DNA from 2 places in the Bradyrhizobium sp. I71 genome. Region 1 is predicted to be linked to the other one. Evidence: riboswitches for the same ligand, from Rfam matches in the RefSeq annotation. Region 1 holds a riboswitch; the other holds the start of a gene.

Evidence for each region. Region 1 has a riboswitch for S-adenosylmethionine ahead of FJV43_RS14595 (O-succinylhomoserine sulfhydrylase). Riboswitches for the same ligand answer to the same signal wherever they lie in the genome.
Region 2: another riboswitch for S-adenosylmethionine. It lies ahead of FJV43_RS21515 (homoserine O-acetyltransferase); the one in region 1 lies ahead of FJV43_RS14595 (O-succinylhomoserine sulfhydrylase).

What each region holds. Positions count from the first base shown of each region.
Region 1 covers NZ_CP059398.1:2,971,737-2,975,138, reverse strand. Annotated here, with positions in the region: gene FJV43_RS14600 (SGNH/GDSL hydrolase family protein) at 1-45, shown strand, start outside; gene FJV43_RS14595 (O-succinylhomoserine sulfhydrylase) at 110-1,297, opposite strand; SAM riboswitch at 1,373-1,452, opposite strand; gene FJV43_RS14590 (2'-deoxycytidine 5'-triphosphate deaminase) at 1,562-2,668, shown strand; gene FJV43_RS14585 (cytochrome c peroxidase) at 2,700-3,402, opposite strand, start outside.
Region 2 covers NZ_CP059398.1:4,450,861-4,454,262, reverse strand. Annotated here, with positions in the region: gene metW (methionine biosynthesis protein MetW) at 35-697, opposite strand; gene FJV43_RS21515 (homoserine O-acetyltransferase) at 700-1,902, opposite strand; SAM riboswitch at 1,988-2,067, opposite strand; gene FJV43_RS21510 (chorismate mutase) at 2,225-3,073, shown strand; gene hisC (histidinol-phosphate transaminase) at 3,104-3,402, shown strand, end outside.

The sequences.
Region 1 (3,402 bases):
GGGGTGAACGTGCCCGCGGACGTGCGGACGTACCGGCCGATGTGAGAGGGCGAATAGGGAATGGCGAGTAGCGAATAGATCGACCTATTCGCCAATCACTATTCGCCATTCACGCCTTCTCCAGCGCCGCCGTCAGATCCTCGATCAGATCGTCGGCATGTTCGAGCCCCGCGGAGAAGCGAATGAATCCCTCGCTGATCCCGAGCGCGGCACGGTCCTCCGGCTTCAGGCGCTGATGCGTCGTCGTCGCCGGATGCGTGACGAGGCTCTTGGCGTCGCCGAGATTGTTCGAGATCTTCGCAAGCTTCAATTCGTTGAGCATGCGGAACGCGGCCTGCTTGCCGCCCTTGACCTCGAAGCCGACCAGGGTCGAGCCTCCGCGCATCTGCTTCTTCACCAAAGCTGCCTGCGGATGATCGGCGCGGCCGGGATAGGCCAGCCGCGAGATCTTCGGATGGCTCGCCAGCACCTCGGCGATGCGCGCTGCGGTCTCGGTCTGCGCGCGCACGCGCACGCCCAGCGTCTCCAGGCCCTTGAGCAGGACCCAGGCATTGAACGGCGAGATCGAGGGACCGGTCTGGCGCATGAAATTGTGGATGTGCTCGGCGATGAAGGCTTCCGACGACAGGATGATGCCGCCCAGGCACCGGCCCTGGCCGTCGATATGCTTGGTGGCGGAATAGACGACGACGTCGGCCCCTAGCGCGAGCGGGCTCTGCCAGATCGGCGTGGCGAACACGTTGTCGACCACGAGCCGCGCGCCGCCCTTGTGCGCGATCTCGGCGATCCCGGGGATGTCGAGCACGTCGAGGGTCGGGTTGGTCGGGCTCTCCAGGAAGAACGTTTTCGTGTTGGGCTTCAGCGCGCGCTGCCATTGGTCGAGATCGAGCCCGTCGACCAGCGTGGTCTCGATGCCGTAGCGCGGCAACAAGTCCTGGATGACGTAGAGGCAGGAGCCGAACAGGGCGCGCGAAGCCACGACGTGATCGCCGGCCTTGAGCGGTGCGAGGATCGCGGTCGTCACCGCGGCCATGCCGGTCGCCGCCGAGCGGGCGGCTTCGGCGCCTTCGAGCTCGATCATGCGGCGCTCGAACATCGCGATGGTGGGGTTGGAGTAGCGCGAATAGATGAAGCCGGGGTCCTCGCCCTTGAACCGCGCCTCGCACTCCTCGGCGCTGTTGTAGACGTAGCCTTGGGTGAGGAACAGCGCCTCCGACGTCTCGCCAAATTGCGAGCGCAGGGTCCCGGAATGGACCAGGCGGGTTTCGGGACGGTAGTTGGCAGGCGACTTCGACATAGGACCCTCCGACATGACCATTCGATGCGCAAACGGTCACAAAAAAACCGGCCTGGATATCTCCACGGGCCGGGATCACAGAGGTCCCCGGCCTGTTTAGCGACTTATTTAACGTGGCTGCAAGCCGGCCGGCTCAAATCACCACGGGATAAGTGATGCTCATATTCCGCAATGCCCTTTCCGTCAAGGCGTCCATCGGCTAGCCGTAACAGGCTGTTTTTCCCGTATGTCGGGATGCAAGAGAGCCCTGATGAGGACCCCCGGTTGACGTTCACGGTCGCCGCCGACGCCAATGGTATCCTGCCCGACCGCATGATCGCGGCGATGGCGGAAGCGGGGCTCATCCTGCCCGAATACGACTTCGTCGAGAGCCAGATCCAGCCGGCGAGCCTCGATCTGCGCCTCGGCGATATCGCCTATCGCGTCCGCGCCAGCTTCCTGCCCGGTCCCGGCGCCACGGTCGCCGAACGCATCGATGAATTGAAGCTGCACGAGTTCAGCCTCGCCGACGGCGCGGTGCTGGAGACCAACTGCGTGTACATCGTGCCGCTGCTGGAAAGTCTGGCGCTGCCGCCGGAAATCGTCGCGGCAGCCAACCCCAAGAGCTCGACCGGCCGGCTCGACGTCTTCACCCGCGTGATCGCCGACGGCACCCGCCGCTTCGACATGATCGGCGCCGGCTATCATGGCCCGCTTTACGCCGAGATCAGCCCGAAGACCTTTCCGGTGCTGGTGCGCGAGGGCTCGCGCCTGTCGCAGGTGCGTTTCCGCACCGGTGATGCCATCCTCAATGCCGACGAGCTCGAGGCGCTGCATGCCGCCGAGCGCCTCGTCGACATCGACGATGCCGACCTCTCCGGCGGTGTCGCCGTCTCCGTCGACCTCTCCGGCGAGAAGGCGAGCGGCTTCGTCGGCTATCGCGCCAAGCGCCACACCGGTGTCGTCGACGTCGATCGCCGCTCCGGCTACGCGGTCGAAGACTTCTGGGAGCCGATCTCGGCCCGCCCCGACGGCAGCCTCATCCTCGATCCCGGCGAGTTCTACATCCTCGCCTCCAAGGAAGCGGTGCAGGTGCCGCCCGACTACGCCGCGGAGATGGTGCCGTTCGATCCTTTGGTGGGCGAGTTCCGCGTGCACTATGCCGGATTCTTCGATCCCGGCTTCGGCTATGCCGGCGCCGGCGGGCAGGGCTCGCGGGCCGTGCTTGAGGTGCGCTCGCGCGAAGTGCCGTTCATCCTCGAGCACGGCCAGATCGTCGGCCGCCTCGTCTATGAAAAGATGCTCGCCCGCCCCGACGCGATGTACGGCCAGCGCATCGGTTCCAACTACCAGGCGCAGGGCCTGAAGCTGAGCAAGCATTTTCGGGTGTAAGTGTCAGCAAGCGCTGCGCGTGCACCATGGCTCAAAGCGGCGGCTTCGGCCGTGGCGGCTTCGGACCAAAGGCGCGTGCCGTATCGCGCTGCGGACGGTTCACCCTGGTTAGTGCGAGCTGTCGCGCATACTCCTTGTCGCCGGCGTCCTTGTACTGCGGACTGGTCAGTGCCGCCATCAACGCCACCACGTCGTCGATCTCGGTCTCCGTCAGCGCCAGCGGCTGGATGTCCTCATCGAGCCACGCGTCAGCGACGCCGTCGCCCTTGTTGTAGTGATCCATGACGTCCCACAGCGTTTCCATCGATCCGTCGTGAAAGTAGGGCGCGGTCACCAGGATATTTCGCAGGCCGGGCGTCTTGAAGGACGCAATGTCGCCCGGCCGCTTGGTGATCAGGAAACGTCCCAGAACCGACATTTCGTTCGCGATCGCCGCGTTGTCGACATCCAGCGCACGTCCCTGCGCCAGCTCGCGCTCGGCCTGCTCCGCCAGCGCACCGACGCGATGCCGAAGGATGCCGATGCCGATGTTGTGAAAATCGTGATCGGTGAAGACAGTCGGATCGCGCTCTCTATCCGTCAGCGCATGGCAAAGATTGCAACGCGCCTTGTTGTTGAACAATTCCCAACCACGTTTGGCCGAATCGCTGATCGCATTCGCATCTCCAGCGATGAAATGATCGAAGGGCGAATCGAAGGACGCGAGCGTCCGTTCATAGGTTGCAATGGCGCGC
Region 2 (3,402 bases), 1.5 Mb from region 1:
CAGCTCTTCATCATCGAGGAGCGCGTAGGGAAAGCTACTTCCCGCCGCCCCTGCTCAGCAAGAACACCGCCTGTTCGCCGAACATGTTCCACACCCACCAGGGCAGGTTCAGCGGCACCGGGCGGCCGTAGAGATCGAGCGCGATGGAGCGCTCCATCTTGACGTTGATCTCGTCGCAGAGCTCGACGAAATCCTTGATGGTGCAGAAATGGATGTTGGCGGTGTCGTACCAGGTCGCCGGCAGGTTCTCCGTGCGCGGCATGTGGCCACCGATCAGGAGCTGCAGCCGCATCTTCCAGAAGCCGAAATTCGGGAACGAGACGATGGCCCGGCGGCCGATGCGCAGCAGGTTCTCCAGCACCACACGCGGCTGCCGCGTCGCCTGCAGCGTCTGCGACAGGATCACGTAGTCGAAGGCGTCGTCGGGATAGTTGACGAGGTCGGTGTCGGCGTCGCCCTGCACCACCGCGAGCCCCTTGGCAACGCAGCGGTTGACGCCCTCGCGCGACAGCTCGATGCCGCGCCCGTCGATGCCGCGGGTCTCAAGCAGCTGAAGCAGGTCGCCCTCGCCGCAGCCGACGTCGAGCACCTTCGAGCCCGGCTTGACCATCTCGGCGACCAGCAGATGATCGGCGCGAAACTGACCGGACTGCGCGGACGAAAGCCCCCCCAGCGGCAGCACTTCCTGGACAGACATTGCTAGCGGTCCTTGCCGGTGAGCCCGCGGGCCTTGCCTGCCGATTGCAGGAAGGCGCGGGAGATGTCGAAGAATTCGGGCACGTCGAGCAGGAAGGCGTCGTGGCCGCGATCGGTTTCAATCTCCGCGAACGACACCCGCGCGCTCGACGCGTTCAGCGCGTGCACCAGCGCGCGCGATTCCGAGGTCGGGAACAGCCAGTCGCTGGTGAAGGAGACCACGCAGAAGCGGGTCTGGATTCCCGCAAACGCCTTCGCCAGCACGCCGCCATGGTCGGCCGCGATGTCGAAATAGTCCATCGCGCGCGTCAGATAGAGATAGGAGTTGGCGTCGAAGCGCTCGACGAAGGACGAGCCCTGGTAACGCAGATAGCTTTCGACCTGGAAATCCGCGTCGAACGAGAAGGTCGGCAGCTCGCGGTCCTGCATGCGCCGGCCGAACTTGCGATGCAGCGCCGCGTCCGAGAGATAGGTGATGTGCGCCGCCATCCGCGCCACCGCGAGCCCGCGATGCGGATGGATGCCGTGATCGGCATAGCCGCCGCCATGCCAATCGGGGTCGGCCATCACGGCCTGGCGCCCGAGTTCGTGGAAGGCGATGTTCTGCGCCGAGTGCCGCGTCGCGCAGGCAATCGCCAGCGCGGAGAACACGCGGGCAGGATAGGCCGAGGTCCATTGCAGCACCTGCATGCCGCCCATCGAGCCGCCGACGACGGCAAACAGCGTGTCGATGCCGAGCCGGTCGATCAGCATCGCCTGCGCGCGCACCATGTCGGGGATGGTGATGACGGGGAAATCCAGGCCCCAGACCTTGCCGGTGGCGGGATTGATCGACGCCGGCCCGGTCGAGCCCATGCAGCCGCCGATCACGTTGGAGCAGATGATGAAGTAGTGCTTGGGATCGATGGGCCGGCCGGGGCCGACCAGCGTCTCCCACCAGCCAGGCTTGCCGGTGACGGGATGCACATTGGCGACGTGCTGGTCGCCGGTCAGCGCATGGCAGATCAGAACGGCGTTGGAGCGATCGGCGTTGAGTTCGCCATAGGTCTGGTAGGCGATCTGGAACGGGGTGAGATCGACGCCGCAATCGAGCCGCAGCGGCTGCTCGGCGCCGAAATGCGCGACCTGCGAGCTCGGGTGATCCACCTCGTGCGACCGTTCGTCGGCGCTGATCGCAGGACTGGGTACGGACTTGACGCCAACCATCATCGACCTCGTTTGCGACTGCCGTCAGACCGCCGCTGAAATCAGGCCATGAAAAACCCGGCCTGAACGATAGGTTCGGCCGGGATCGGAAGCGTCCCCGGCCTGTTTAGCGAGTTTTTTAACGTGGCTGCAAGCCGGCCGGCTCAAATGACCACGGAACAAGCAAAAGCTACCGTCTTGGGCGGTTTTCGTCAAGTCGCGGTCCGGATCGATCGAATTCGTCTCCATCTGATCGACCAAAAAGGCCGTCATTTCTCTTTGCTTTCGCCGCCCCGACTGCCTAATCAGGACACTCCCCATTCCGAACGATCGACAGCCAGACATGTCCCAACGTCCGCCCGCGCCGCCATCGCTGCAGGAACTGCGCAAGGAGATCGACGCGATCGACGAGGCCATGCATCGCCTGTTGATGCAGCGCGGCGACATCATCGACCGCCTGATCCAGGTGAAGCAGACCCAGGAGGTCGGCTCGGCATTCCGCCCGGCGCGCGAGGCCGCCATGATGCGCGACCTCGTGCGGCGCCATTGCGGCATCCTGCCGCTCGACACGGTCGAGAGCATCTGGCGCGTCATCATCTCGACCTTCACCTATGTGCAGGCGCCGTTCTCCGTGCATGCCGACATCTCGGTGAGCGAGCCTGCAATGCGCGATTCCGCGCGCTTCCATTTCGGCTTTACGGTGCCTTACGTCGCGCATTTCAGCGCGCAGGCCGCGGTCGAAGCGGCGGCGAAATCCAAGGGCGATCTGGCGCTGGTCTCGGCGACCTCCAGCCGCACGCCGTGGTGGCTCTTGCTGGAGGAAGCTGGCGCGCCGAAGATCATCGCGCGAATGCCCTTCGTCGAACGTGCCGATCATCCGGCGGCGATGCCGGTGTTCGCGGTCTCGCGCGTTCCCGACAGCGCCCTGGTGACGGAGGTCGAGACCTTCAGCGTGCGCGTCTCCGGTTGGAACGCCGAGGTCGCGCGCGCCCTGTCGCCGCTCGCCGAGATCGTGGCGGTGCCCGATACCGCCTTCGATGGGGCGGCGCTGCTGGTCTCGGTCACCAGCGCGACCAGCATCGACAAGATCAGGGCTGCCCTGATCGAGGCGGGGGCCTCGGTACGCTCCACGGCTCTCGTCGGCAGCCACGCAACGCGCTATACGGTGCCCCCGACCGGGGCGACATCGTAAATCGCGCGCCTCGCCATTTCGGAGTTGAAGATGTCCCGCCCCGTGCCGAATCCCGGCATTCTCGATATTGCGCCCTACACCCCCGGCAAGAGCCCGGTGCCGGAGCCGGGCCGCAAGGTGTTCAAGCTCTCGGCCAACGAGACGCCGTTCGGCCCCTCGCCCAAGGCGATCGAGGCGTTCAAGCGCGTGGCGGATCATCTGGAGGACTATCCGGAAGGCACCTCGCGCGTGCTGCGCGAGGCGATCGGCCGTTCTTTCGGGCTCGATCCCAACCGCATCATCTGCGGCGCCGGTTCGGACGAGATCCTCAACCTGCTCGCCCACACCTA